Regions from separate parts of the Variovorax restrictus genome, predicted to be linked through region 1. Evidence: predicted binding sites of a transcription regulator. Region 1 holds the regulator's gene; each other region holds the start of a gene.

The links. Region 1 encodes LexA, which represses DNA repair genes until DNA is damaged. Its sites were predicted from a motif close to ACTGTATNNNNATACAGT; they were not measured.
Region 2: a site for LexA is predicted at 2,548-2,565, ahead of ACSFA0_RS10285 (DNA topoisomerase IV subunit B). Genes of this name have one in related genera too.
Region 3: a site for LexA is predicted at 2,677-2,694, ahead of imuA (translesion DNA synthesis-associated protein ImuA). Genes of this name have one in related genera too.

Annotation. Positions count from the first base shown of each region.
Region 1 is NZ_JBPJZH010000001.1:2,466,503-2,476,186, forward strand. It holds gene ACSFA0_RS11615 (3-hydroxyacyl-CoA dehydrogenase) at 1-915, opposite strand, end outside; gene ACSFA0_RS11620 (hypothetical protein) at 1,175-3,277, shown strand; gene ACSFA0_RS11625 (D-2-hydroxyacid dehydrogenase family protein) at 3,293-4,300, opposite strand; gene ACSFA0_RS11630 (hypothetical protein) at 4,382-4,744, opposite strand; gene lexA (transcriptional repressor LexA) at 4,857-5,531, opposite strand; gene ACSFA0_RS11640 (asparaginase) at 5,602-6,594, shown strand; gene ACSFA0_RS11645 (hypothetical protein) at 6,605-7,021, shown strand; gene ACSFA0_RS11650 (DUF6152 family protein) at 7,036-7,509, shown strand; gene adk (adenylate kinase) at 7,525-8,181, opposite strand; gene kdsB (3-deoxy-manno-octulosonate cytidylyltransferase) at 8,303-9,067, opposite strand; gene ACSFA0_RS11665 (Trm112 family protein) at 9,067-9,249, opposite strand; gene lpxK (tetraacyldisaccharide 4'-kinase) at 9,230-9,684, opposite strand, start outside.
Region 2 is NZ_JBPJZH010000001.1:2,168,316-2,177,999, reverse strand. It holds gene ACSFA0_RS10290 (lytic transglycosylase domain-containing protein) at 1-497, opposite strand, end outside; gene ACSFA0_RS10285 (DNA topoisomerase IV subunit B) at 538-2,514, opposite strand; gene ACSFA0_RS10280 (MFS transporter) at 2,672-3,895, shown strand; gene ACSFA0_RS10275 (hypothetical protein) at 3,900-4,040, shown strand; gene ACSFA0_RS10270 (class I SAM-dependent methyltransferase) at 4,049-4,615, shown strand; gene dapA (4-hydroxy-tetrahydrodipicolinate synthase) at 4,617-5,543, shown strand; gene bamC (outer membrane protein assembly factor BamC) at 5,657-6,745, shown strand; gene ACSFA0_RS10255 (MBL fold metallo-hydrolase) at 6,757-7,533, shown strand; gene rlmB (23S rRNA (guanosine(2251)-2'-O)-methyltransferase RlmB) at 7,543-8,289, opposite strand; gene ACSFA0_RS10245 (hypothetical protein) at 8,324-9,316, opposite strand; gene ACSFA0_RS10240 (hypothetical protein) at 9,319-9,684, opposite strand, start outside.
Region 3 is NZ_JBPJZH010000001.1:2,783,932-2,793,615, forward strand. It holds gene ACSFA0_RS13155 (error-prone DNA polymerase) at 1-492, opposite strand, end outside; gene ACSFA0_RS13160 (Y-family DNA polymerase) at 485-1,870, opposite strand; gene imuA (translesion DNA synthesis-associated protein ImuA) at 1,839-2,660, opposite strand; gene ACSFA0_RS13170 (DUF1810 domain-containing protein) at 2,791-3,216, opposite strand; gene ACSFA0_RS13175 (hypothetical protein) at 3,282-3,455, opposite strand; gene ACSFA0_RS13180 (putative Na+/H+ antiporter) at 3,799-5,061, shown strand; gene ACSFA0_RS13185 (amidohydrolase) at 5,107-6,018, shown strand; gene ACSFA0_RS13190 (NTP/NDP exchange transporter) at 6,081-7,427, shown strand; gene ACSFA0_RS13195 (phytanoyl-CoA dioxygenase family protein) at 7,452-8,372, opposite strand; gene ACSFA0_RS13200 (aldo/keto reductase) at 8,679-9,593, shown strand; gene ACSFA0_RS13205 (SRPBCC family protein) at 9,603-9,684, opposite strand, start outside.

The sequences.
Region 1 (9,684 bases):
GATCGGCCCGTCGAGGCGCGGCGCTGGCGCTTCGGGTGCGACCTGCGCGACGCCGTCGACGTAGCGGTAGAAACCTTCGCCGGTCTTGCGCCCCAGTGCGCCTGCGACCAGCCGCTGTGCCGTGATCACGCTCGGGCGGTAGCGCGGCTCTTCGTAGTACTGACGGTAGATCGATTCCATCACCGGGTGCGACACGTCGAGCGCGGTCAGGTCCATCAGCTCGAACGGGCCCAGGCGGAAGCCGGCCTGGTCTTTCAGGATGCGGTCGATGGTCGCGAAATCGGCCACGCCTTCGCCGACGATGCGCAGCGCTTCGGTGCCGAAGCCGCGGCCGGCGTGGTTGACGATGAAGCCGGGCGTGTCCTGGGCCATCACCGCACTGTGGCCCATCTCGCGCGCGTAGCCCGCCAGCCGCTCGCACACGGCCGCGGCGGTCTTGAAGCCGGCGACGACTTCGACCACTTTCATGAGCGGGACGGGGTTGAAGAAGTGGAAGCCCGCTAGGCGTTCCGGACGCGCCATGTCAGCGGCGATGGCCGTGACGGACAGCGACGATGTGTTGGTGGCGAGCGTCGCGTCAGCGCCGACGATGCTTTCCAGATCACGGAAGAGCGTACGCTTGACCTGCATGTCTTCCACCACGGCTTCGACGACCAGGTCGCACGCTGCCACGTCGCTCAGCGCGCCGACGGCCACCAGCCGTCCGGTCCACGCCTGCAGTTGCGCCGCGTCGAACTTGCCTTTTTCATGCAGCTTTTGCCACTGCGCGACGACCGCGTCGCGCCCGCGGACGGCAGCGCCGTCGAAGCTGTCGAACAGCAGCACGTCGCTGCCTGCCTGCACGGCGATCTGCGCGATGCCTCGGCCCATGGCCCCCGCACCGACCACCGCCACCTTCGAATAATTCACAGTCATTTGTTAAATGCTCAGGTATGTAAAAAGCGAAAAGACAATCGTGTCAGAATGTGTTTACTTTAGATTGCCTTTCAGGTCCATCTTGCAACTTCTCCGTCGCGCAGCGCCCCTGTTTTTACTCGGGTTCGCCGTCCCCTCCGTCGCATTGACACTCGGACAGCCGCAAGGCGCTGTCTGGATCGGCCGACCGCTGGATCTCGTCGTGCCCCTCACGCTGGCCGAAGGCGAGGGCGGTGACTCGCTCTGCGCCGAGGCCGAAATGATCCAGGGCGGCACGCGGGTCGACGACCGACGCGTGACTGTATCGCTCGAACCAGGGAGCCGGCCCGGTCAGACACGCATCCATGTGCGTTCGACCATGCCGGTCGAGGAACCCGTCGTGCAGATCACCGTGCGCGCGGGCTGCCAGGCGAGTTCGAGCCGTCAGTTCGTGCTGCTGGCCGACATGCCGGTCGAGGTGTCGCCGCCATCGGCGCTCGCGGCGGCAAGGGGCGTCTCCTCCCCATCGCCGGCCGGCGGTAGCGACGCCGACGTGGCCCCGAGCCGCCGGACGAGCCGAGGCACCGGCGAGGGCAGCGGCTCCGCTGGCGCCGCGACGGCTGAGCCCGCCGCCCCCGCGCGACGCACGACCCCGCCACGACCCCGCCCGGCGGCCTCGGCCGAAGGCGGCGAGCCGCGCCGTCCCGCCGCACGCGCGACGACGCCCCCGGTGCGCCGCAGCACGGCAGCGCCGCGCGCGCCGGCGTCCACGACACCGCCGAGCGCCGCGGCCTCGGCCCCGGTTGCGTCGCCGACGGGCGCCCCGTCGCCCGCGGGCGGTGCGCGACTGCAGCTCGACCTGCTCGATCCGACCGCGGTGCGCAGCCCGGCGCTCGCAGCGTCGGGTGCAGCCAGCACGAACCCCATGGACAGTGCCGTGGCGGCGGCATTGGCCGCAGCCAGCGCTGCCGCCAATGCTGAAGAGCTCCAGCGTGCCAACGAACGCATGAGATCGCTCGAGGCGACGCTGGCCGCGCTCCGCGAGCAGAGTGCCCAGAACCAGCGGCTGTTGCTGGAGATGCGCAGCGAGCTGGCGGAGGCGCGCGACAGCCGCTATCGCAATCCGCTGGTGTATGCCCTCTGCGCGATGCTGCTTCTGGCACTGATCGGTCTCCTCCTGCTGTGGCGGGTCGCGCGTCGCGCGAGTGGTCCGGCCTGGTGGGGCGACACCACCGCCAAAGACGACGTCATGTCGCCGCTGCCTTCACCGCCGCCGGCCGTCCCCGCAGGCAAAGCGCTTGCCGCGGACGCTGCGACGCAGAAAACCGGACCGTTCGGGACCGTGCTGCTCGCGGCCGATACCGACGACGAAGCGCAGGCCACGCTGCCGCCATTGACTGAAGACGAGAGCGCACCTGCGCGCTACGTGAACACCGAGGAGCTGTTCGACGTTCAGCAGCAGTCGGACTTCTTCGTGTCGCTCGGCCAGCACGACCAGGCGATCGCCGTGCTCAGCGAGCACATCGCGGACAACCCGGAAACCAGTGCGCTCGCCTACCTCGACCTGCTGCGCATCTTCCACGCGCTGGATCGGCGCGACGACTACGCGCGCGTCGGGCTGGAGTTCGAGCGGGCGTTCAACGCCTCGGTGCCGGACTTCGAGCACTTTTCCGAAGTGGGTCGCGGCCTCGAGCACTACGGTGCGACCCTCGCGCGGATCGAGGCTCAATGGCCGCGGCCAGGCACGCTGGGCCTCATCGAGGAATTGGTCTTTCGCAAGCCCGGCACGCGCGGCGACGAGAGCTTCGATCTGGCAGCGTACCGCGAACTGTTGCTGCTGTACTCGGTCGCGAAGGAAGTGATCGACCCGGACAGCGCCCCGCCGACGCCGGTCACGCCACTGTCGTTCCTCGACACGCACGAAGCGAAGCTCGAACCGACGCAGCCAGCCGGCCTGGACCGCGTGACGGACGCCGTGGGCGTGGTCAATGACCACAATGCGCCGGATGCGCCGTTGCCGTCGCTGTATGGCGCCATCGATGAAACGCTGTCGCACGACACGGTCATCGCCGCGCACCCTGGCGCGGTCGCCGAACCGTCGACATCGTCGACGCCGAGCGCATCGCACCCGCAAGACCAGCGGACGCGCCCGATGTCGGTGAGCGAACAGCCGGAGCGCGCCGATCAGAGCGGGGAGATGCCTTTCGACAACACGTCGCTCGAAACGCTCGAAACCCTGCCGGCTGAACTCGAGCTGGAGAAGCGCCCACCTTCCGCGCCGACGACCGACGAGATGCCGTTGCCCGAATTGAAGCTCGATCTCGAACTTTTCGATCCGACCATCGAAGCCGAGATCGCGCCCCGGCCGCGCCGTCGACGCTGACGGGCGGCGACGTCCTCAGCGGCGAACCTGCAGGGCGCCAGGGTTCACGATGTTGGTGGGGTTGCCCTTGATGAAGCTCACCACATTGTCGAACGCCTGGCCGAAATACATCTCGTAGCTGTCCTGCTCGACGTAGCCGATGTGGGGCGTGCAGATGCAGTTCTCGAGACGCAACAACGCGTGGCCTTGCAAGGGCGGCTCGCTTTCAAACACATCGATGGCGGCCATCCCGGGTCGGCCGCGGTTCAGTCCGGCAAGGAGCGCGTCGGGTTCGACGAGCTCGGCCCGCGACGTGTTCACGAACAGCGCGGTCGGCTTCATCCGTGACAAGTCTTCCAACGTGATGATGCCGCGGGTCTCGTCACTCATGCGTAGATGCACAGTGAGCACGTCCGCTGCGGCGAAGAAGGCCTCCCGGCTCGGCGCCACCTGAAAGCCATCGGATCGAGCGAGGTCGCGGCTCTGCTCGCGGCCCCAGATCACGACCTGCATGCCGAAAGCCTGGCCATAGCGTGCGACCAGCTGGCCGATGCGGCCGTAGCCCCAGATGCACAAGGTTTTGCCTTTCAGCACGGAGCCGAGCCCGAAGTTGGGCGGCATCGACGCCGACTTGAGGCCCGACTGCTGCCAGGCACCATGCTTGAGGTTGCTGATGTACTGCGGAAGGCGCCGCATCGCGGCCATGATCAGGGCCCACGTCAACTCGGCCGGCGCGAGCGGTGAGCCGCTGCCCTCCGCCACGGCGATGCCTTGTTCGGTGCAGGCGGTGACGTCGATGTGCTTGCCGACGCGGCCGGTCTGCGAAATGAGCTTGAGCTTGGGCAGCTTCTCGACGAGCTGCCGGGAGATCTGCGTGCGTTCCCGGATCAGGACGATCACGTCAGCGTCTTTCAGGCGCACCGACAGTTGGCCGATGCCCTTGACGGTGTTCGTGTAGACCTTCGCCGCGTAGGCATCGAGTTTGGCGGCGCATTGCAGCTTGCGCACCGCGTCCTGGTAGTCGTCGAGGATCACAATGTTCATGGCGCGTCATTGTGCCTCGCGCCACGCGACCATCGACGACGGCCCCTCATCCACACCACAGGCCCGTTCAGGGCATCGGGCTCAGTGCAGTGGGCGTGTGCCCCGCACGGTGTCGGCCGCCTCGAGCGCGGCCAGGCGGTCTAGTTCGGCGCACACGTCTGCCATGCGCCCGGAAATCACGACGCGACCGGCCCGGCGGCCCGGCTGTTGTGCATCCACCGTGCGGACCACCCGCAGCGCCCGCGCCGCGGCGGGTGCATGCGTGCTGCCTGCAACGGGCGTCCCGGCATGTGGCGTGCAGACCGGCCGCACGGCCACGTAGCGAAGATCGGCGCGGGCGTCGAAGGCGGTGGCGCGGCGTCCGCCCAGCTGCGGCATCCAACGATGGGCGAGCGACTGCAGCGGGCTGAGCAAGTCGACGAAAGTGAGCAGAACGATTCCCATGCGAACTCCAAAGGTCAGAGATTGAACACAGGCAGGATTGCAGGATAGGACTGCGCCAGGGTGATGGCCTGATTGCCATACGCCCGCCACCTGGCGCAGCCCTTGCGATGCACTACATCAGCATGGTGTTGCGGATCAGACCGACGGCCAGGCCTTCGATCTCGAAGGGCTCGCCGGGCTGGACCACGATGGTGGGGTAGTCGGGGTTTTCGGCGTGCAGCTCGATCACCAGCTTGTTGCGCTTGAGGCGCTTGACAGTCACTTCGTCGCCCAGGCGTGCGACCACGATCTGGCCGTTGCGCGCTTCCTTGGTGGATTGCACGGCCAGCAAGTCGCCGTCCATGATGCCGGCGTCGCGCATCGACATGCCGCGCACCTTGAGCAGGTAATCGGGTTGGTGCTGGAACAGCGTGTTCTCGACGTAATAGGTCTGGTCCACATGCTCCTGCGCCAGAATCGGCGAACCCGCCGCCACGCGGCCCACCAGCGGCAACGCCAGCTGGGCCATGCCCGGCAGCGAGAGCGAGAACTGGTTGTCACGCGACTCGTTGAGCGAGCGCAGTGCCGCACCCTTGAGCCGGATGCCGCGGGAGGTGCCGCTGAGCAGCTCGATCGCGCCCTTGCGGGCTAGCGCCTGCAGATGTTCCTCGGCCGCATTGGCCGACTTGAAGCCCAGTTCGGCCGCGATTTCCGCGCGCGTCGGCGGAGCACCGGTCTTCGCGATGGTGCTGCGGATCAGGTCCAGAATCTGCTGCTGACGGGCGGTAAGCTTGACGGCGAACTGCATGTGAACTCCTTGGTGCTGGTTGCATATCCAGTACCTGTATTTTTAAACAGTTTTTCGGACTTTGCAAGACATGGTCAACAAAAGCACCTCCAGCGCAGCGGGCGTGCTCGTTTTGGGCACGGGCGGCACGATCGCCGGCCGGGCGGCGTCCGCATCCGACAACGTTGGCTATACGGCGGGCGAAGTCGGTGTCGATGTGCTCCTGCAGGCCCTGGATCTTCCGTCGGGCCTGTCGGTGTGGGCAGAGCAGATCGCGCAGCTCGACAGCAAGGACATGGACTTCGACGTCTGGCGTGCGCTCGCAGCGCGGTGCGCCGAGGCTTTGGCCCTCGACGACATCCGCGGCATCGTGATCACGCATGGCACCGACACGCTGGAGGAGACCGCCTTCTTCCTGCAGTCGGTGCTGAGCGCGACCAAGCCGGTGGTGCTCACCTGCGCGATGCGGCCGGCCACTGCGCTGGTGCCCGATGGCCCCCAGAACCTGCGCGACGCGATCGGCCTCGCGGCGTGGCCCGGCGCCTGCGGCGTGACGGTGGTGTGTGCCGGCTCGGTTCATCGCTCGATGGACGTGCAGAAGGTGCACACCTACCGCCTGGACGCCTTCGATTCGGGCGACGCCGGCGCCATGGGCTACATGGAAGAGGGCGAGCTGCGGGCGCTGCGTGACTGGCCGGAGGTCGATGAGGCCGCCGTGACACGTCTTGAGGCCGTGATCGCGACTGAACCCTTCGCCTGGCCGCGGGTGGAGATCCTGACCAGCCACGCGGGCGCGCAGGGGTTGCTCATCGATGCGCTCGTGCACGCCCGGCAGTCGGGCAGTGCCCACTCGGTCGATGGTCTGGTGCTGGCCGCCACGGGCAACGGCACCCTTCATCACGCGGTCGAAGCCGCGGCTCTGCGCGCGCAGGCCGCTGGCATCGCGGTGGTTCGCGCGACCCGCTGCGCGCAGGGGCGCATCCTCGCAACGCCTCACGCGATGGTTCGCGACGCCGGTGCGCTCACGCCGGTCAAGGCACGGGTGGCTTTGTTGCTGGACCTGCTGACAGCGCGCGAGCGCTGATCGATCGGGCATGCTGAGCGCGCTGCAGTCGCACCCTTGGGCCTACCCGACACTGGAGGCGCTGCACATCGTCGGGATCGCGCTGTTGCTCGGTAATCTGGTGGCGCTCGAGGTGCGCGTGTTCGGGCGCGTTCAGGCGCTGCCCGTCGTGGCGCTCGCGCGGCTGTCGCTCGGCCTGGCGGCCTGTGGTTTCGGCCTTGCCGCAGCGACCGGCCTGCTGATGTTCGCCACCCAGCCTGCGGAACTTCTGACCAATCGCTCGTTCCTGTGGAAGATGGGGCTGCTCGCTGCGGCCGGCTGCAACGCCGCGTGGTTCCATGCCCGGGGTTCGCTGTCGAAACTCGACGTGACAGCGCGGGTACAGCTGTTGATGTCCACTGCGCTCTGGCTGGCCGTCGTGTTCTGCGGCCGCTGGATCGCCTACTGACGAAAGGATTCGCCATGCAACGCCGTCATCTCCTTGCCGCTACCGCCGCGTCGCCCTGGGTGCTTTCCACTGCCTGGGCGCACCACGGGTGGAGCAGCTTCGACCAGGAGCGTCCCATCTATCTCGAAGGGAAGGTGCTGCGCTCGCGCTGGCAGAACCCGCATGCGGAACTGGTGATCGAGGTGCCGGCTGGCTTGAAGGTGCCGGCCGATCTCGGCAAGCGCGCGGTCCCCGCGCAGAGTGCCGGGGTCGACGGCGCGGCGATGCTCAGCAAGGCCACTGCGCCGAAGCGCGCCGACCGCGAGTGGGAGCTGGAACTGGCCCCGCTGACGCGCATGTCGGCCTGGAAGGTCGCGGAAATCAAGCCGGGTGCGGCCGTGTCGGCCGTCGGCTTCACGTTCACGGGCGAGCAGGGCGCCGCCGTGATGCGGGTGGAATATCTGTTCGTCGACGGTCAGGCCTACGGGCTGCGTTCCAGCCCGGCCTGACCGCGACTCGGCGCGTCAGCTGCTCAGGGCAGCGAGGGCGCGCTGGGTGATCTCGTCGACCGTGCCGACGCCGCTGATGGCGCGGTACTTTGGAGCGGCCGCCGGTTCCGTCTTGGCCCAGTCGGCGTAGTAGTCCACCAGCGGGCGGGTCTGCTGGCTGTAGACGTCGAGCCGCTTGCGCACAGTCTCTTCCTTGTCGTCTTCGCGCTGCACCAGATCTTCGCCGGTCGCGTCGTCCTTGCCGTCGACCTTCGGCGGGTTGAACTTGACGTGGTAAATCCGGCCCGAGGCCGGGTGCGAGCGACGGCCACTCATGCGCTCGATGATGTCGGCGAAGGGCACGTCGATCTCGAGCACGTAGTCGAGCTTGACACCGGCCGCGCGCATGGCGTCGGCCTGGGGGATCGTGCGGGGAAAGCCGTCGAACAGGAAACCGCTCGCGCAGTCGGGCAGCGCGATGCGCTCCTTGACGAGGTTGATGATCAGGTCATCGCTCACCAGTGCGCCCGAGGCCATCACGGCCTGAGCCTGCAGGCCCAGCGGCGTGCCGGCCTTGACGGCGGCGCGCAACATGTCGCCCGTCGAGATTTGCGGGATGTTGTACTTCTTGCAGATGAACGCGGCTTGCGTGCCTTTGCCTGCCCCGGGGGCGCCCAACAAAATCAGTCTCATGGTGTCCTCGGACGGTTCTTAGATTTCTGTCGCGCCGAGCCGGCCACCAGGGGCAAGGGTCAGGGCGGAATTGCGTCGAGGATAGCATGCGACCCCGTGCGAAATGCCCGGGAAAGACGCCTCAGCGACCCACGAACAGCGCGCGTACGCGGGCGAGGTCTTCCGGTGTGTCGACGCCCGGGCCCGGGCTGCGCGCGCTGACATGAACGGCGATGCGAAAGCCATGCCACAGCGCGCGCAACTGTTCGAGCGCTTCGGTGCTTTCGATGGGCGCCGGGGGCAAGGTCGGGAACCCCCGGATGAAGCCGACGCGGTACCCGTAGATGCCAATGTGGCGCAGCGGTGCCGGCGAGGTCGGCACGGCGGGGCCGTCGTTCGGTGCGCGTCCGTCGCGCCACCAGGGAATGGGGGCACGGCTGAAATACAGCGCGTGTCCACGTGCGTCGAGCACCACCTTCACCACGTTCGGGTTACCGAAGTCGGCGGCCGAATCGATCGGGTGGGCGGCCGTGCTCATGGCGGCCTCCGGCTGCGCGGCCAGTTCGGCCGCCACCGCGTCGATCAAGGCGGGGTCGATGAGGGGTTCGTCACCCTGCACGTTCACGACGATCGCGTCGTCGGGCAGCGCGAGTTGCGTGCAAGCCTCGGCCAGGCGATCGCTGCCGCTCGGATGGTCGGTGCGCGTCAGCAGCGCGTCGATGCCGTGCCGCGTGCAGGCGTCGACGATGCGTGCATCGTCCGCGGCGACGACCACGCGCGACGCGCCCGACGCCAGCGCGCGCTGCGCCACCCGCACCACCATCGGCAGGCCGCCGATGTCGGCCAGCGGCTTGTCGGGCAGACGCGTGGAGGCGAGCCGCGCCGGGATCAGAACGGTGAAGGGCATCAGAGGCCGAGTTCGTCGTCCGACAGCGTGCGTGCTTCGTTTTCCAGCAATACAGGGATGCCGTCGCGTACCGGATAGGCCAACCGCGCGCTGCGCGAGACCAGTTCCTTTTTCTCGGCGTCCCAGGTCAGCGGGCCCTTGGTGACGGGGCAGACGAGCAGTTCAAGAAGCTTGGTGTCCATCGAGCGATGATAGCTTTGCATCGAGTGCCGCCAGGAAGGCCGGCGTCGGCTCGAAGCGCAGCGGCACCGCGAGCGCATCGGGCTGTCGGCGCCACAGCTTGAGCGCGTCTTTTTCAGTGCACAGCACGGTCGCGTCGGCCCCGGCCACGGGCGACCAATCCTCGAAATCATGGTGATCGGGCAGGGCGATGCAGCGTGCGGGCACGAGACCTTTGTCCCGCAGCATTTGGAAGAAGGACTCGGGCTTGGCAATCCCGGCGACCGCGATGACTGGCTGCCCGACCAGGTGCGCGAGCGGCACCGTGGCACCGTCGGCAGACACGGCCGATTCGGCCAGCGAGCGTCGGGCCGTGAAGCCGGCGAAGGCCGGCCGCGAGCCGGTGTGCAGCACCAGATCGCAGGCCCGCGGCCAGGGCTCCCGTAACGGCCCGGCCG
Region 2 (9,684 bases), 300 kb from region 1:
TTGGCTTCTTGGGTCTTGCGCTTGTCACCGCGCACGCCATAACGCTCGGCCGTGCCGGGCATCAGCTGCATCAGGCCCAGCGCGCCCTTGGGCGACACGGCCTGCGCATCGAAGCCCGACTCGGTCGCAACCAGCGCCTGCAGCAGCTCGTAGTCGATCGAATGCGTGCGCGCGGCGTCACGCAGCGCGGCCTTGGCCGCCTTGTAGTTGGGCGAGGCCTCGAACAGCGCCAGCAGCGTCTGCGCGGCCGGGGTCACGCTGCCGCCGCTGGCGCCCTTCGGCGCACGTGCGATTCCCAGCGGCGCGATGCCGTCGGCCGTGTCGAACTGCTGGCCGCCCTTGAAGAAGAGCTGGTAGCGCGCGTCGAGCTTCTCAGCGGCGAAGTGGGCCACGCCCTGCGCGTCGACGTAGCCGTAGATGTCGGCGGCCTGCGCGAACACCGGCGCGGCGATCAGCACCAGGCTGGCCAGCAGGGTTCGGAAGCGCAACGCAGACATCATGGGTTCGTTCGGTCGGTCATTGGGTCGAGGACAGGCCTCAGACGTCGATCTCGATGTCGTCGGCGCGGATTTCCATCAGCTCGCGGCGCGCGGCGGCCTCGCCCTTGCCCATCAGCTTGGTGATCTCGCCTTCGGTTTCACCGAAGGCCAGCCGGCCCAGGCCGACCTGCAGCAGGCGGCGCGTGTCTGGATTGAGCGTGGTTTCCCACAATTGTTCCGCACTCATTTCGCCCAGGCCCTTGAAGCGGCTGATGCTCCAGGCGCCTTCCTTGACGCCGTCCTTGCGCAGCTTGTCGAGCGTGGCGACCAATTCGCCCTCGTCCAGCGCATACACCTTCGACGCCGGCTTCTTGCCGCGCGCGGGGGCGTCGACACGGTACAGCGGCGGCTTGGCGACGTAGACGTGACCGGTCTCGATCAGCTTCGGAAAGTGGCGGAAGAACAGCGTGAGCAGCAGCACCTGGATGTGCGAGCCGTCCACGTCGGCATCCGACAGGATGCACACCTTGCCGTAGCGCAGGCCGCTCATGTCGGGCGTGTCGTTGGGGCCGTGCGGGTCGACACCGATCGCCACCGAGATGTCGTGGATTTCGGTGTTGGCGAAGAGCCGGTCGCGCTCGACCTCCCAGGTGTTGAGCACCTTGCCGCGCAGGGGCAGCACCGCCTGCGACTCCTTGTCGCGGCCCATCTTGGCGCTGCCGCCGGCGGAGTCGCCCTCGACCAGGAAGACCTCGTTGTGGCTGATGTCCTTGCTTTCGCAGTCGGTCAGCTTGCCGGGCAGCACGGCCACGCCGGAGCCCTTGCGCTTCTCGACCTTCTGGCCGGCCTTCTGGCGGGTCTGGGCCGCCTTGATGGCGAGCTCGGCCAGCTTCTTGCCGTAGTCGACATGCTGGTTGAGCCACAGCTCGAGCGCCGGGCGCACAAAGCTCGACACCAGGCGCACCGCGTCGCGCGAGTTGAGACGCTCCTTGATCTGGCCCTGGAACTGCGGGTCGAGCACCTTGGCGCTCAGCACATAGCTGGCGCGCGCGAACACGTCTTCGGGTAGCAGCTTCACGCCCTTGGGCAGCAGCGAATGGAATTCGATGAAGCTCTTGACGGCCGTGAACAGGCCGTCGCGCAGACCGCTCTCGTGCGTGCCGCCGGCGCTGGTCGGGATCAGGTTGACGTAGCTCTCGCGCACCGGCTGGCCGTCTTCGGTGAAGGCCACGCACCAGTCGGCGCCCTCGCCTTCGGCGAAGTTGTCGGCGTTCTTGTCGGCATGGCCGGCGCCTTCGAACAGCGGGATGACCGGCTCGCCGTTGAGCGTCTGCATCAGGTAGTCGCGCAGGCCGCCTTTGTAGAGCCAGGTCTGCGCGTCGCCGTTCTTTTCGTTGACCAGCGTGACGCTCACGCCGGGCATCAGCACCGCCTTGCTGCGCAGCAGGTGCGTCAGCTCGTGCATCGGCAGTGTGGCCACTTCGAAGTACTTGGCGTCCGGCCAGGCGCGCACCGTGGTGCCCAGCTTGCGGTCGCCGGTGGTCTGCGGACGGACCTGCAGCGGCTCGATCACGTCGCCGGCCGAGAAGGCCAGCTGGGCCACGGAACCCTCGCGGTACGAGACGACCTCGAGCCGCTTCGACAGCGCGTTGGTCACCGACACGCCCACACCGTGCAGACCGCCCGAGAAGCTGTAGGCGCCGCCCGAGCCCTTGTCGAACTTGCCGCCCGCATGCAGCCGGGTGAAGACCAGTTCGACCACCGGGGCCTGCTCTTCAGGGTGCATGCCGAAGGGAATGCCGCGGCCGTCGTCTTCGATGCCGACCGAACCATCGGCATGCAACGTGACCTTGATCTTCTTGCCGTAGCCGGCCAGCGCCTCGTCGGCGGCGTTGTCGAGCACTTCCTGAATGATGTGCAGCGGGTTGTCGGTCCGGGTGTACATGCCCGGACGCTGCTTGACCGGCTCGAGGCCCTTGAGGACGCGGATCGAGCCTTCGGAGTATTCGGGGAGAGTCTTGGGGGAAGTCGCCATGGGGGCGGATTGTAGTGAGCAACGCGCCGGGGAACTGGATGCTCATACAGTACCCTGCCGATCGATGCGCCGGCGGCATCGGAATGCGGACGAAATTTCAAGAATGCCAGTCGCCCGGGTAACGGCGCTGTCAAGGCCGATTGGCTACAGTCGCCGGATGTCTCCGTCCACCCCCGCCCCACCCTTGTCGCTCAAGCAGGTCCTGATCTGCGGCGCCATGATCGTCACCCTCTCGATGGGCGTGCGCCATGGCTTCGGGCTCTGGCTGCAGCCGATCACCCAGGAGCAGGGCTGGACGCGCCAGACCTTTTCTCTGGCCATCGCCATCCAGAACCTCTCGTGGGGCGTGATGGGCGTGTTCGCCGGCATGCTGGCCGACAAGCTCGGTGCCTTCCGCGTGCTGCTGATCGGCGCGGTCTGCTACGCGCTGGGGTTGGCCGGCATGGCGCTGTCGCCGACGCCGCTGCTCTTCGCGCTGACGGCCGGCGTGCTGATCGGCGCGGCGCAGGCCGGCACGACCTATGCCGTGATCTACGGCGTGATCGGGCGGCAGATTCCCGCGGAGCGGCGCTCGTGGGCCATGGGCGTGGCGGCGGCCGCCGGCTCCTTCGGCCAGTTTCTGATGGTGCCGATCGAGGGCCAGCTCATCGCCCGACTCGGCTGGCACACCGCCCTGCTGGCGCTCGCCGCGGTGGTGCTGCTGATCGTGCCGCTGGCCTTCGGGCTCCGCGAGCCCGCGCGTGTGGCCGCCCCCGGCGCCCGGCGCGAGCAGACCATCGTCCAGGCCGTGATCGAGGCCTTCAAGTACCCCAGCTTCGGCCTGCTGATGGCGGGTTACTTCGTCTGCGGCTTCCAGGTGGTGTTCATCGGCGTGCACATGCCCAGCTACCTCAAGGACAAGGGCCTGTCGCCGGAAGTGGCGAGCTATGCGCTGGCGCTGATCGGGCTGTTCAACGTGTTCGGCACCTACACCGCGGGCACGCTGGGGCAGAAGCTGGCCAAGCGGAAGATCCTGGCGTCCATCTACTTCGGGCGCGCGATCGCCATCTCGCTGTTCCTGATCGTGCCGTTGTCGCCGCTGTCGGTGTACGTGTTCGCGGCGGTGATCGGCTTCCTGTGGCTGTCGACGGTGCCGCCCACCAACGCGCTGATCGCCCAGATCTTCGGCGTGGCCCACCTGTCGATGCTCAGCGGCTTCGTCTTTCTGGGGCACCAGGTCGGCTCCTTCCTGGGCGTGTGGCTGGGCGGCTTTCTGTACGACCGCACGGGCAGTTACGACATCGTCTGGTACATCGCCATCGCGCTGGGCGTGATGGCGGCGCTGGTCAACCTGCCGGTGAAGGAAGGCGCGATCGCCCGGCCCGCGCCTCAACCCGCCTGACGCCATGCACACCCCCGCACGTCATCGCTGGATGCAGGCCGCCGCACTCGTTGTGGGGCTGGCGGTGCTCTCGGGCGTGTTCATGCTCTACACGCAACCCGCCTTCATGGTCACGCTGATCGACCAGGTCTGGAGCTGCTTCTGAGCACCGACCTGCACGGCGCGCTGCAGGCGCCCTCCCCCTGGATCGTGCGCTGGTCGCACCTGGTGCCGCCCGGCGGTGCCGTGCTCGACGTGGCCTGCGGTGCAGGGCGGCACATGCGCTGGTTTGCCGACCGTGGCCACCCGGTCACCGGCGTCGACCGCTCGGAAGACGCGGCGCAGGCCGCCTCGCGCCATGGGCGCGTGCTGCAGGCCGACATCGAGGACGGGCCATGGCCCTTCGACGAGCAGCGCTTCGCGGCGGTCGTCGTCACGAACTACCTCTGGCGCCCGCGTCTGCCCGACATCGTGGCGGCGGTGGCGCCGGGCGGGGTGCTGCTGTACGAAACCTTCGCCGTCGGCAACGAGACGGTCGGCAAGCCTTCGCGGGCCGACTTCCTGCTGCAACCCGGGGAGCTGCTGGCCGCGTGCGCCGGGATGCGGGTGGTGGCCTACGAAGACGGCTTCCTGCCGTCGCCGGAGCGATTCGTGCAGCGCATCGCCGCGGTTCGGCCGGTCGCAGGACTCGGGGGTTCCCCCGAACGGCACCCCCTCGGCGGCCCCGCGCCGGGTCAGTAGAATGCAACCTTTCGTCCCAACCGACAAAGAGACCCCCTTGGAGCAACTCACAGGCAGCATCGTCGCGCTCGCCACGCCGATGCATGAAGACGGCAGCGTCGACTACCCCGCCCTGCGCCGGCTGATCGACTGGCACATCGACGAAGGCACCGACTGCCTGGGCGTGGTCGGCACCACCGGCGAATCCCCCACGGTCGACGTCGAGGAACACTGCGAAATCATCCGCGTGTCGGTCGAGCAGGCCAAGGGCCGCGTGCCCGTCATGGCCGGCTGCGGCGCCAACTCGACCAAGGAAGCGATCGAGCTGGCCAAGTTCGCCAAGGGCGTCGGCGCCGACTCGCAGCTGCAGGTCGTGCCCTACTACAACAAGCCGACGCAAGAAGGCCAGTACCAGCACTTCAAGGCCATCGCCGAAGCAGTGGGCGACCTGCCTGTGGTGCTGTACAACGTGCCGGGCCGCACCGTGGCCGATATGGCGCACGACACCGTGCTGCGCCTGGCGCAGGTGCCCGGCATCATCGGCATCAAGGAAGCGACCGGCAACATCGAGCGGGCCCAGTGGCTGATCCGCGACCTGCCCAAGCACTTCGCCGTCTATTCCGGGGACGACCCCACCGCCGTCGCGCTCATGCTGTGCGGCGGCCAGGGCAACATCAGCGTCACGGCCAACGTCGCGCCGCGCAAGATGCACGAACTGTGCGTGGCGGCCCTCGCCGGCGACGCAGCCACGGCCATGCGCATCCAGTTCGAGCTGATGCCGCTGCACCGCAACCTGTTCGTCGAGCCCAACCCCATTCCGCTGAAGTGGGCGATGGCGCGCCTGGGCCTGTGCGGCGGCGCGCTGCGGCTGCCCCTGACACCACTCGGCGAAGCCAGCCGGCCGGCCGTCGAAGCCGCCCTGCGCGCCACCGGACTGCTCAAGGACTGAGCGGTCCGCCGGGCCCACCGCATCTCGAACGCAACCTTTTGCGCGCGGCCGACTCCGACAGGGCGGCCGATGCGGCCTCGATTGATCGAACCATTCCACCAAGGAAGACGACGTTGAAGAATTTTTCGCGATTCGCACTGCTGGCCCTGATCGCCAGCCTCTCGGCCTGCTCGGCACTCGAGGGCGACAAGATCGACTACAAAAGCGCCGGCAAGGCGCCGACGCTGGAAGTCCCGCCCGACCTGAGCCAGCTGTCGCGTGAGAACCGGTACGCCGTGCCTGGCGGTCCGGTGTCGGCCAACAGCTTCCAAGCCAGCCGGGCCGATGCGCCGAGCATTCCGACCGCCGTTTCGACGCTGGGCGACGTCCGCATGGAACGCGCCGGCAACACCCGCTGGATCGTGGTCAACCGCCCGGCCGACCAGCTCTGGGAACCGGTGCGCGACTTCTGGCAGGAAAACGGCTTCCTCCTGACCACCGACCAGCGCAACCTGGGCATCATGGAAACCGACTGGGCCGAGAACCGCGCCAAGCTGCCGCAGGACATCATCCGCGGCACCCTGGGCAAGCTGATCGATTCGGTCTACTCCACCAGTGAACTCGACCGCTTCCGCACCCGCCTGGAGCGCACGCCCAACGGCACCGAGATCTACGTCAGCCACCGCGGCATGGAAGAGGTCTACAGCAATTCGACGAAGGACCAGACGGTCTGGCAGCCGCGCGCGGCCGACCCGGAGCTCGAAACCGAGTTCCTGCGCCGTCTGATGGTGCGACTGGGCGTGTCGCAGGAGCAGGCCAAGGCACTGACGGCCAGCGCCGCGACCGTCACCGCGGCGAGCAAGGTCGCCACCGTCGACGGCCGCCCGGTGGTGCAGATCCCCGAAGGCTTCGACCGCGCGTGGCGCCGGGTCGGCCTGGCGCTCGACCGCACCGGCTTCACCGTGGAAGACCGCGACCGCAGCGCCGGCACCTACTTCGTGCGCTACGTGACGCCCAACCCCGACAAGAAGGAACCCGGCCTGTTCGCCAAGATGCTGAACTTCGGCAGGGCCGCGAAGGACGAGAGCCCGCTGAAGTACCGCATCCTGGTCAAGAGCCAGGGTGAGGCCAGCACGGTCTCGGTGTTGAACGAAGCCGGCGTGCCCGACACGACCGAGAACGCACAGCGCATCGTCAAGGTCATCGCCGACGACCTGAAGTAAGGGCTGCCCGCGTGCTGCGCTTTCGCAGTCTGGGCAGCGGCAGCACCGGCAACGCCACGCTGGTCGAGGCGACCAGCGGCGGCCGTACCTCACGGCTCCTGGTCGACTGCGGCTTCACCCTGCGTCACCTGGACGCGCGCCTGGCCCGCGTCGGGCTGGCGGCGAGCGACATCGACGCCGTCTTCATCACCCACGAGCACGGCGACCACATCGGCTGCGCCCACGCGCTGTCGCGCCGCGAGCGCCTGCCGGTCTGGATGAGCGAAGGCACCTGGCTCGCGACCGGTGGTCGCGACTTCGAGGGCCGTCTCAACCTGGCCCGCGACAACGTCGACTTCGCGGTCGGCGATCTGTCGGTGCACCCCTTCACCGTGCCGCACGACGCGCGCGAACCGCTGCAACTGCGCTGCACCGACGGCGCCCGCAGCCTCGGCGTGCTGACCGACCTCGGCCACGTCACGCCCTATGTCCTGGCACAACTGGTCGGGCTCGACGCCCTGCTGCTGGAGTGCAACCACGATAGCGACCTGCTCGCCGCCTCGGCGTACCCGGCCTTCCTGAAGCTGCGCGTCGGGGGCAACTACGGGCACCTGTCGAACACCGCCTCGGCCGACGTCGCCCGTGCCGTGCACCACGGCGGCCTGCGCCACGTGCTGGCGGCCCACCTGAGCGAGCAGAACAACCGTCCGGAGATCGTGCGCCAGGTGCTGGCCGACGCCCTGGGCGCCAGCGAGCAGGACATGCTCACCGCCACGGCGGCCGACGGCTCGCCCTGGCTGGACGCCTGAAGCGCCCCGTCAGAGGCTGCGCTGGCGCATCGCCTCGTACAGGCAGATGCCGCTGGCCACGGAGACGTTCAGGCTCTCGACCGCGCCCGCCATCGGGATGCTGATCAGTTCGTCGCAGCTCTTGCGCGTGAGCTGGCGCATGCCGTCGCCTTCGGCCCCGAGCACCAGCGCGAGCGGGCGCTTCAAGTCGCTCTGGTAGAGCGTGCCCGGCGCGTCGTCGCTGGTGCCGACGCACCAGATGCTGCGCTCCTTCAGCTCGCCGAGCGTGCGCGCAAGGTTGGTCACCATGAAGTACGGCACCGTCTCGGCGGCACCACTCGCCACCTTGGCGACGGTGGCGTTGATGCCGGCAGCGTGGTCCTTCGGGGCGATGACCGCATGGGCACCGGCGCCGTCGGCCACGCGCAGGCAGGCGCCCAGGTTGTGCGGGTCGGTCACGCCGTCGAGCACCAGCAGCAGCGGCATGGTGCCGGCGGCTTCGAGGCCTTCGAGCAGTTCGTCGAGGGAGTGGGTTTGCTGAATGGCCTCCACGCGGGCGGCGACGCCCTGGTGGCCATGGCTGCCGGCGAGCTTGGCGATGCGCAGGGCATCGGCCTCAACCAAGCGCACACCGGCATCCTGCGCGCGGGCCTTGAACTGCTGCATGCGCGCGTCGCGGCGGCTCGCGTCGAAGAGCACCTCGATCACCGATTTCGGCGCGGTCTTGATGCGCACGCCCACGGCATGGAAGCCGAAAATCACTTTGGGGGAAGACATCCCCCGATTATCGAGGGCGCGGCGCACCTCTCCCTCAGGCCAACGGCAAACCGCTGTTCGCACGGGTGCGTTCGTCGTGCAGTTCCTGCACCATCAGGGCGTTCAGGTGCACCTTCAACGTGTTGCCCACACTCCCCAGGTACTGGCAGGCGGCATACCCCTCGGCCGCCTTTTCGTAGCGCGCGACCCAGGCGTCGCGCGCTGGCAGCCGGTCGGGCGACACGGGCCAGACGCCCGGGCGCGGCCGCAGGTGCTCGCCGATGCCCACGCGCCAGGGCTTGGCGCTCAGGCGGGCGCGAAAGCAGTTCTGGTTGCGGCACATGCGCGCGTAGACCGTGTCGGCGCCCAGCGTCTGAAACGCGTCGGTCACGGCGGCATCGGAGGGTGCGAAGACATCGTGCATGGCCAGCACGCGCAGGCCGGCCGGTGTGCGGTACAGGCGCAGGTGCCAGTCGGGATGCAGCTGAATGAAGCCTTCGACACGCGCACGCGCGCCCGCCAGCGGATCGCTCGTGTCCTCGACCACGGGCAGGCCCTCTCTATGGGCACGCCAGAAGCCGAAGGCCGCCACCAGCATGAAGGCGGCCACGCCAACCATCGCCGAGCGCGTGGCGTACCCCGTGGCCAGTGATCCGATGAACGCTGCGCCGATCACTGTCAGCCCGCGTGCGCTGCGGCGCGAGCCGCCCTCCTCGCCCTCGAAGTCGACGTCGACGAACAGCACGTCGGGCGTGTTGAGGCAGCGCGCACCGTAGCTGTTGCGGGTGACGATGCTGTCGCCCTGGCGTTCGACGATCTCCTCGCGGATCGGCACGCCGTTGGCGCCGTTGTAGGCCAGCTTGCGCTCGCGGCGCTCCAGCGTTTCGCCGCTGACGATGCGGTCGTACGCCTCGCGGGTGCGCTGGTCGGCATGTGCTTGCGCGGCGAGCGGGCTGTCGTCGGACCAGCCGAAGCGGCGCACGGTGACTTGCTGGTCGGCCACGCGCTCCTGGATGCGGCCTTCGGCCCAGAACCGGGGGACGATCAAGGTCAGGCGCCCTTGAAGTACGACCACGCCGTGGCCGCAATCAGCAACACGACGATCACCGGCAGCCACTTGAAGCCGCCGCCCGACACCCGGCCCGGCTCGGCCATCGGGTTCACCGCCGCGCCCGACGGCCGGTGCCCGAAGTCACCGGCGGCGGGGTTCTGGTGCGCCTCGACCAGTTGCTTGGCCGCAGCCAAGCCCAGGCCCGTGGCCTCGCGTGTGAGGCGCACGGCCTCGACCTTCTGGCCCCGAGCCAGGGCTGCGAGTGCGGCGACCGGCACTGCGGCAGCGCCGTTGCTAGGCATCCCCCCGCCGGTCTCGGCCACGGCCTCGTCCCGACCCCAGTCGCCTTCCTGCCAATCGGCCCG
Region 3 (9,684 bases), 320 kb from region 1:
GACATCGCTGTGGCCCCAACTCACCTGGTACTCGCCCTTGGGCGCCTCGGCGGTGCGTGCCGCGGTGATGAATTCGCAGAGGTTGCCCCAGCCTTCGAGGTCGTGGGCGATCACCACCAGCTTGAATCGCTCGAAGCGGAACTCGCTGCCGAAGAGCAGCCGGAAATCGGGGTTGCGCACGATCGGCGGCTCGGTCGGGTGCTCGTGCTCCCACTCGTCCATGGCGGCGGGGTGCTCGCGCAGCGCCACATGCGCGCGCACGATGCCCGCCACCGAGCATTCGTCGGTGATGGCCAGCGCCTTGTAGCCCAGGTGGTAGGCCTGCGTGACCAGCTCTTCGGGCCCGGAAGCACCGCGCTGGAAGCTGAAGTTGCTCAGGCAATGCAGCTCGGCGTAGTCGGGCAGGCCGCGCGCGGTGGGCTGCCGCAGGGGCAAGGCGTGCAGCCGTGCAGGCCGCCGCGCCTGCAGCTGCTTGTCGGTGAGTTCAGGCATACAGGCCCTGCAGGAACCAGCGCACGTCGCCGGACGCGAAGCAGCCCGACGGCCGCTCCCGGAAGACCCATACCAGCCCCGCCTCGGGGCTCTCGGCCACGTAGTAGTCGCGCACCGCCGGGTGGCCGCCCTCGTCACTGGCGCCGTCGCCCCACCAGCCGGCTTCGAGCTTCTGCGGCCCGACCAGGCTGCGCAGCCGGCCCTGGTAGCACGGATGGCCATCGCGCATTTCCAGGGGCAAGGGCTCGCGCAGCAGCCAGGGCGGGAACAGCGCATCGGGCTGCTGGGCCGCATCTTTCGTGGGCTTCGGCTTCGCTGGCGAAGCGCCCTTGCGCAGGGCCGGCTGCCAGCCCTGCATGCCTTCGGGCCGGTGGTCGGCCTGCGCCGCCGGCATCAGCACCTCGCGCGGGCCCAGCCGGGCGCTGAGCCGCTCGACCAGCTCGTGCAGCTTGTCGCCCTTGCGGTTGTCCTCGGGCAAAAAACTGGTGCTGGCGCCGGCCCAGGGCGTGGTCTCGAGGGAACGCAGGCGCAGCCAGCTGGCGGGCGCGGCCAGCTTGGTGAGCGCGAGCCGCTCGCTCATCAGGCGGCGCAGGTGCGCCATGTCCTGCGTGGGCTCGGCCGTGCGCACGGTGATCTGCTGATGCGGCGGCAGGTTCACACCGTTGTAGCGCTTGAGGTCGAGCGTCCATTCCAGTTCCAGCGCCAGCACCCCGCGCTGGCGCACCCGCAGCCAGACCTGCAGCGCCGCCAGCAGCCGGTTGGCCGACCACATCAGTTCATGCGCGTTCTCGGCCAGCGCCGGCAGTTCCAGCTTCTGCTCGAAGCTGTCGGGCAGCGTGAGCCAGGTGTGGCGCTCGGGGCGCAAGCCCCAAGCCATGTCGAGCGCTTCGCGCAGCGCTGCACCGAAGCGCCGCGACAGCCCGCCGCGCGGCAGCGCCGCCACGTCGCCCCAGGTGCGGCAGCCCATGCGGGCCAGCACGTCGAGGTGCGGGCGCGCGGCCGTCAGCGTGTGCAGCGGCAAGGCGGCCGGGATGTCGGCCGGCGGCTTCTGCCCGCGGGAGAACAGGCGCAGCCGGGCCAGCGCGACAAGGCTGGTCGCGCCCTCGACCTTCTGGAGGCGGCTGCGGGGCACCGGGTTGTCGGCCACCATCCGCCGCATCAGGCCCTGCCGCCCACCCCAGAGCCTTTCGCAGGCAGACACCTCGAGCACCAGCGCCTCGTCGAGCCAAGCCACGCGCGGCGTGTAGCGCAGCGCCCACCAGCCGAGCGCTTCGAGGGACAGCGGTAGTTCGGGGGGCGGCCGGACGGGCGCGGCGCCTTCCGAGGAAGGCGTGGCCGCGTCATCCTCAGGCCGCCACTGCAAGGCGATCCACTGCATGGGCCCCCTCCTCTGCGCGCCGGCTGCGCATGTCGAGGCGCACGACGGTCGCGCCCTGGGCGCGGCCGATCTCGATCTGTGCGGCCTCCTGCTGCTGGCGGCGCTTGCGCCGCCACTGGCTGGCCGCCAGCAGCGCCACCATGCGTTCGCTGCGGGCCGGCAAGGTCAGCGGCTGTGCGAGCGGCGGGCCGCGGCGCTTGAGCAGATGCACGTCCATCCGGCCGTCGTCGGCCGTCACCAGTTGGATGCGCAGCCGTGCCGGCGAGGCTGTCTGCGCCACGGCCTCGGGCCGCATCACGAACAGCAGCGCCTCGTGCTGCGCAGCGGCCAGTTGCAGGCGGCGCAGGTCGCCCACGCGCGCCTGCGGCAGCCAGGCCATGACGGCAGCGACATCGGCACAGCGCAGGGCCTGCTCGCAGGCCCACATCCGGGCTGGCGAGGCGTCGCTGCGCACCCACATCAACGCCTCGGTGGGCAAGCCGCCCGCCGCCAGCGCCGGCCCGAAGGGCTCGTGCGGCGCGCCGATCAGCACCACCGGCCCGCTGCGCGCCGCCACCGCCCGGGCCAGCGCAGGCAGCAGCAGTTGCCAGACATGCGCTTCAGGTCGGCCCTGCAGCAGCTCCGTCATGGCGCCCACCGGCCAGCCGCCACCGGGCAGTTCGGCGTCGAGTGCCGCATGACCCGTGCCCACCACCGCCAGGTCGGCCACGCCCAGCTCGTCGCCACGCCAGACGTTGTGCCGGGCGGAAGCGAAGGACGCGAGGGAGGGTGAGACGGAAGGGAAGCCCATGGGAAATCGACTGTTAACTGTATTTTTATACAGTATTCAGTCGATGGGCAATGGCTTTGTGTCGACAGTGCCTGCCGTTACATGTCCACCGCTGAACGGTGCGCGGTGCGCACGCTGTTCAGCGCCTAACTCAGGCGCGAAGCAGCTGCAGCGTCAGGCCGTCGCGCTCGCCGCCGTAGAAGCGCTCCAGCACGCCGGTGAATACGGGGTGCGGCGCGGCCAGCTCGAAAAGCGTCATGCAGGAGCACAGCTTGAGGTCGTCGGGCGTACCGAAGATCTGGTGCGCGCTGCGATGCGGGGTGTTCAGCACGAGCTCGGCGCAGTCGCGAAGGCGCACGCCGAGGACCGGATGGGCGGCATAGGCGGCCGCCTCGGCGCTGTCTTCGAGACCGTAGAAGCGGGCCGTTCCGCTGCGGCCCAGTGCCCGCAACTGCGGAAAGACGAACCACATCCAGTGCGTCGCCTTCCGCCCGGCCTTCAGTTCGGAACGCACAGTTGAAAACACCGGTTCCTGCGCCTGCAGAAACCGGTGTGGGTCGAAGGGGATCGATGGCATGCCGAGCGTGCGGCCCGGATCAGGCCCGGCCTAGTTCGAATCGTCGCGAAGCGGCGTCTGGAGGCTCAGGCGTACTCGTGGTCGTTGTCCGAATCGAAGGACTCACACGCGGCACCGGTCGAGAAAAGGAAGGTGCATCCACACAGAACGAACACCACCAGAAGCGACGCCAGACCCGCAGAGCCCACCAACGCCACCGACGCGATCACGCTGAGCACATAGAGAAAAAGCTTGGTCATGGATCATGATGCGACGTTGCGTCGGGCCCAGGGCGTGCGCCAAGGGAAAACACCACCCTCGCATTCCCGGAGGCGGCGAGTCGAGAGTAACTCGAAGGTTCACTTTCTGCAGTCTTTGTTACGCGCCGAAACCCTTCGATGCTTTTGGTGAATCCAGAGCGATGTGTCGCCGTCCATTCCAACGCCCCGATGCAAGTTGCTGTCCGACAGCCACGAACGGGATCGGTGAGGCGCTGCCATCGGGCCATCCTTTAGACTTCACCCCGGGTGTCGCGCACTTCTTGCGCGGCAGGTTCTTGCGTTGGTCGGGCCGCCACGCGGATTCTTCACGTCCAGGAACCGCATGTCCGACACCCCGATCCAGTGGATCGCCGCCGCCCTTTTTGCCATCGCTTTGCTGCATACCTTCGCGGCCAAGCAGTTCGAGCGCCTGTCCCACCGTTATCCCCGCCACGCCGGCCTGTTCCATCTGTTGGGCGAGGTCGAGGTGGTCTTCGGCTTCTGGGCCATCGTGCTGGTGCTGGCCATGGCGCTCGTGGTGGGCGGCACACCAGCGCTGGACTATGCCGAGTCGCGCAACTACACCGAGCCGCTCTTCGTCTTCGTGGTGATGGTGATCGCCGCCTCGCGGCCGGTGCTGCGCACCGTGATCTCGCTCGTCGACACCGTCGCGCGGCTGGTACCGGTGGCCACGCCGCTCGCCACCGCCTGGCTCGGCCTGGCCGCGGTGCCGCTGCTGGGCTCGCTCATCACCGAGCCTGCCGCCATGACCATCGCCGCGCTCATGCTGGCGCCGCAGATCTTCCGGCGCGACGTGCCCGAGGGCGTCAAGTACCTGGCGCTAGGCGTGCTGTTCGTCAACGTCTCGATCGGCGGCACGCTCACGTCGTATGCCGCCCCTCCGGTGCTGATGGTCGCCACCACCTGGCAGTGGGACAGCGCCTTCATGCTCGCCAATTTCGGCTGGAAGGCCGCGATCGCCGTGCTGGTGAACGCGACCGTTGCCACCTTCGTGCTGCGCCGCCACCTGCGCCCGGCCCCACCGCCCGAAAAAGACCGGCCCGCCGAGGCACGTGTGCCGCTGTCGGTGGTGGCGGTGCACCTGGGCCTGCTGGCCGGCGTGGTGCTGTTCGCCCACCACCCGGTCGTGTTCCTCGGCCTGTTCCTGATGTTCATGGGTTTCACGCAGGCCTACGAGCGGCACCAGAGCCCGCTGATCATCAAGGAAGCGCTGCTGGTCGGCTTCTTCCTGGCCGGCCTGGTGGTGCTCGGCGGCATGCAGCAGTGGTGGCTGCAGCCCATTGTGTCGAGCCTGGCACCACTGGCGCTGTTCCTCGGGGCGCTCGGCCTCACGGCCATCACCGACAACGCCGCGCTGACCTACCTCGGCTCGCTGATCGAGGGCATCTCCGACACGTCGAAGTACATGCTGGTGGCCGGTGCGGTGGCCGGCGGTGGCCTGACAGTGATCGCCAATGCGCCCAACCCGGCCGGCGTCGCGCTGCTCAAGCGCGGTTTCACCGACGAGACGATCGGCGCCGGCGGCCTGCTGCTGGGTGCCCTGGGGCCGACGGCCGTGGCGGCGCTCGCCTTCCTGCTGCTGTAGGGCACGCGCCGGGATAATCGGCGCTTCCATCTCCCCGAGGACCGCATGACCCGCTCCGCGCCGATCGCCGCCCTGCTCCTGGCCGCCTTGTCGGCGGTTCTTCCGGCCGCCCATGCCCAGCCAAGCGCTCACGCGACGGCAAGCTACCAGGGCCCGTTGTTCGACACGCACCTGCACTACAACCAGGAGGCGTGGGACGGCAACACCGGCCCCTACCCGCCGGCCGAGGCACTGGCGCGCTTCCAGCGCAACGACGTGCGCGCGATCATCGCCAATTCGCGGCCCAACGCCGGCACGCAGACGCTGGCAGCGTCCCGCGAGACCCGCGCCGCCGGCGTGCGCGTGGTGCCCTTCGTGCGGCTCTACCGCAACCGCGACGACTACAGCAACTGGTTCCGCGACGAGACCATCTACGACATGGTGCAGACCGAGCTGGCGCGCGGCACGCCGAGCGGCCCCTACCGCGGCCTGGGTGAATTCCACCTGTACGACAGCGCCAACGCCAACGGCCCGGTGGCCAGGAAGCTGATCGTGCTGGCCGAGCAGCAGCAGCTTGCGGTGCTGGCGCATGTCGACGACGTGGCGATCGACCTGCTGATGGCCAACGCACCGTCGAAGGGCCGCGACCTGCGCCTGATCTGGGCGCACACGGGCATCGGCGGCGCGCCGATCGAACGGGTGCAGGCGCTGCTCGAGCGTTACCCGCTGCTGATGGGCGAGCTCTCGTACCGGCCGGGCCTGACCTGCGCCGGCGGCACGCTGTGCCCCGAATGGCGGGCCCTCATCCTCAAGCACCCGGGGCGCTTCGTGATCGGCTCCGACACCTGGGTCAACCAGCGCTGGAGCGCCTACGACGAGATCATGCGCGGCTACCGCACCTGGCTGGCCGACCTGCCGCCCGACGTGGCGCAGCGCGTGGCCTGGGGCAACGCGGCGGCGCTTTTCGATCTGCGCTGAATAGGGCAGCTGACAGACCGCACCCCGACGAAGGGTCTTCCGGCGGCACGCACACTGACCGCATGTCCGTGCCCACGTCGACGACCAGCGCCCACACCCACAGCATCCACCGCCTGCTGCGCCGCGCGGTCGACATCCGGCCCGACGAGGTGCGCGCCACGCTGCTGGGCTTCGCCTGGTTCTTCTGCCTGCTCGGCGGCTACTACCTGCTGCGGCCGCTGCGCGACGCGATGGGCCTGGCCGGTGGCGCCGACGAACTGCAATGGCTCTTCACCGGCACCTTCGTCGCGATGCTGGCGCTGGTGCCGCTCTTCGGCGCGCTGGTGACGCGACTGCCGCCGCGGCGCTTCGTGCCGCTGGCCTACCGCTTCTTCACCGCGAGCATCCTGGTCTTCTGCGTGCTGATCGCACTGGACCTGAAGAGCGTGTGGGTGGGGCGGGTGTTCTTCGTGTGGATCAGCGTCTTCAACCTGTTCGTCATCAGCATCTTCTGGAGCGTGCTGGCCGACTGCTTCAGCAACGCGCAAGGCCGGCGGCTGTTCGGCTTCATCGCCGCGGGCGGCACGGCCGGCACCTTCGTCGGGCCGGCGCTGGCCGCGTCGCTGGTGACGGCGCTCGGGCCGGTGGCGCTCACGCTGGGCGCGGCGCTGCTGCTCGAAGCGGCGCTGCAGTGCTTCCACCGGCTGTACCCGCGGCCGGGCGACGCCCGCGCGCCGGACGCATCCTCCGATGGACCCGGCAGCGCCACCGCCAGCGGCGACGCACGGCCCATCGGCGGCAGCGTGCTCGCCGGCCTGGCACTCATCGCGCGCTCGCCCTACCTGTTAGGCCTGTGCGGCTACCTGCTGCTGCACACGGCGGCGTCGACCTTCCTCTATTTCGAGCAGGGCCGCATCGTGGTGGATGCCTTCGCCGACACCGCGTCGCGCACCCGTTTCTTCGCGCTGGTCGACTTGGGCGTGTCGTCACTGACGCTGCTGCTGCAGCTCTTCGTGACCGGGCGGCTGATGAAGCGCTTCGGCGTCGGCACGGCGCTGGTGCTGCTGCCGGTCGCCTCCGCGCTGGCCTTCGCAGCGGTGGCGCTGTCGCCCACGGTCGCGGTGCTGGCCTGCGCGCAGGCGCTGCGGCGCGCCTTCGACTACGCCATCGCGCGGCCGGCGCGCGAGGTGCTCTTCACCGTGGTCGGCCGCGAGGCCAAGTACAAGGCCAAGAACGCGATCGAGACCGTGGTGTACCGTGGCGGCGACGCGGTCAGCGGCTGGATCTCGGCGGGCCTCGGCGCGGTCGGCATCGGCTTCGCGGGCCTGGCGGCGCTGGCGATTCCGCTCGCCGCGCTCTGGGCCGTCCTGTCGCTGTGGCTCGCGCGGCAGCAGGAGCGCCGGCTGCAGTCGCATGCAGGCAGGCGCTGACTCGCCGTGAGCCTGCCCTGCCGCTCAGACCGACTTGTGCTTGAGCACATAGACGATCGCGCGCCGCTTGAGCCAGTAGAACAAGCGGGGCAGGTGCGATTCGACGAAGAAGATCAGCCGGTTGCGCGCCAGTTGCAGGTCCTTCGGCCTGTAGATGTAGGCGTCCTTGACCTGGACGGGCACCACCTCGACAGTGCGCGACTGGAGCTGCAGAAGCCGCTTGCCCCGCGGGATGGCATGGCAGGTCATCGACGAGCGCGACTTGGTCGCGTCCTGCGTGTCCAGCGACCCATGGATGGTCCACGCGTTCCAGAAGAGCACGTCGCCCTTGTCGAGCTTCGGAGCCCGAATCGTCAGCCCCGTCTTTCGGATGTGCTGCACCACCGACAGGATGTAGCGCTCGTGGTTCTCGGCGATGCTGTTGTGCACGGCGTGGGTGTCGAGACCGATCTTGTGCGACTTCGGACAGATGAAGAAACGGCCGGCGCGCGGCGCGATGTCCTCGAGCGCGATCCACGCGCCGGCCATTTCACCGACCGTCTCGGAGTCGAGGTAGTAGCTGTCCTGATGCTCCCAGGTGGCCGAGTTGCCTTCGAAATAGATCGACTGCACGATCTTCGGCGTGGCCTGCAGCAGGCCAGCAAACGCCGCGTTCAGCGGCGCCGCGGCGAGGATCTCCGAGGTGGCGTAGGCACGGAACCCCGGAAACCGATGCGGGTCGACGCTTTGCGGGTTGAGGATCGGATTCATCACCCACCCCAGGGCGTTCTTGCTGTGGCGCTCGACCTTGGCGGTGGCCTGCCGGTACATGAAGCCGCCGTGGGGTTTGACCTCGCGGTCCCAGAGCGCCCTCAGGCCATCGCATTGCGCGGTCCCGAAAAGGCCGCGGACGATCGCATAGCCCTGCTCGTTGTAGTAGCGGCTGAACCCCTCGATGTCGTCCACCGAGAATTTCGGCGAAGGATCCTCCGCCTCGGTTTCGGGAACGGAAACAGGCAAGCCGCGCGGCGTTCGAAGTTCGAGCACGATGAAACCCCTCCTGGCGCCGGCATTGAACACGCGGGTCGCCAACCGTCCGATGACTCCAGTGCCCGCCCCACCGACGGACACACTTGTCACACGCGGTTATATGCCATTCCGCACGAAGTGAGAAATTAGTTTTCAAATGATTGCTGCGGTGGTGTTGCGCCGCGGCAGCGCCACCAGGAGCTTCCCATGCTTTCCGACCCCCGACCGCCCTCCGACACCGGCCTGACCCGCGCGCAGTTGCTGCGCACGGCCGTCGGCATGGCCGCCCTGCCCTTTGCCGCACTGGCGCAGGAGCGCCCCGTCGCCCGGACCACGATGACCACACGCCCCATCCCCTCCACCCAGGAGGCGCTGCCGGTCATCGGCTGCGGCACCTGGGTCGGCTTCGGCCACGCGCCGGGCTCGGCCGAATACCAGCGCCTGCCCGGCGTGCTGCAGGCCCTGTTCGACGCCGGCGGCACCGTGCTCGACAGTTCGCCGATGTACGGCCGCGCCGAGCAGACCTCCGGCGAGCTGCTGGCTGCATCACCGGGGCGCGCCAAGGCCTTTCTCGCCACCAAGGTCTGGACGCGCGGGCGCGAGGCCGGCATCGCGCAGATGGAGCAGTCCTTCGCGCACCTGAAGACCGAGCGCGTCGACCTGATGCAGGTGCACAACCTGGTCGACTGGCGCACCCAGCTCGCGACGCTGCGCGATTGGAAGGCCAAGGGCCGCATCCGCCACATCGGCATCACGCACTACACCGCCTCGGCCTTCGGCGAGGTCGAAGCGGTGCTGCGTGCCGAGAAGCTGGACTTTCTGCAGATCAACTACGCCATCGACGACCGCGAGGTCGAGAAGCGCCTGCTGCCGCTGGCCGCCGAACGCGGCGTGGCCGTGATCGTCAACCAGCCCTTCGGCGGCGGCGGCCTGCTGCGCGGCCTGCGCGACAAGCCGCTGCCCGGCTGGGCCGCCGAGATCGGCGCGACGAGCTGGGCCCAGGTGCTGTTGAAGTTCACGCTGAGCCATCCGGCCGTGACCTGCGTCATCCCCGGCACCAGCCGGCCCGAACACATGGCGGACAACGCCAAGGCCGGTTCGGGCCCGATGCCCGACGCGGCCTTCTGGCGGCGTCACGCCGCGTCGGTGAGCGGCTGACCCGCTGGTTCAGCCCTGCGACGCCAGGTGTCCCGCCAGCTGGTCGAGCGTGCCGCCGAAGCCCATCTGCATCGACGGGAAGCCGGCCAGA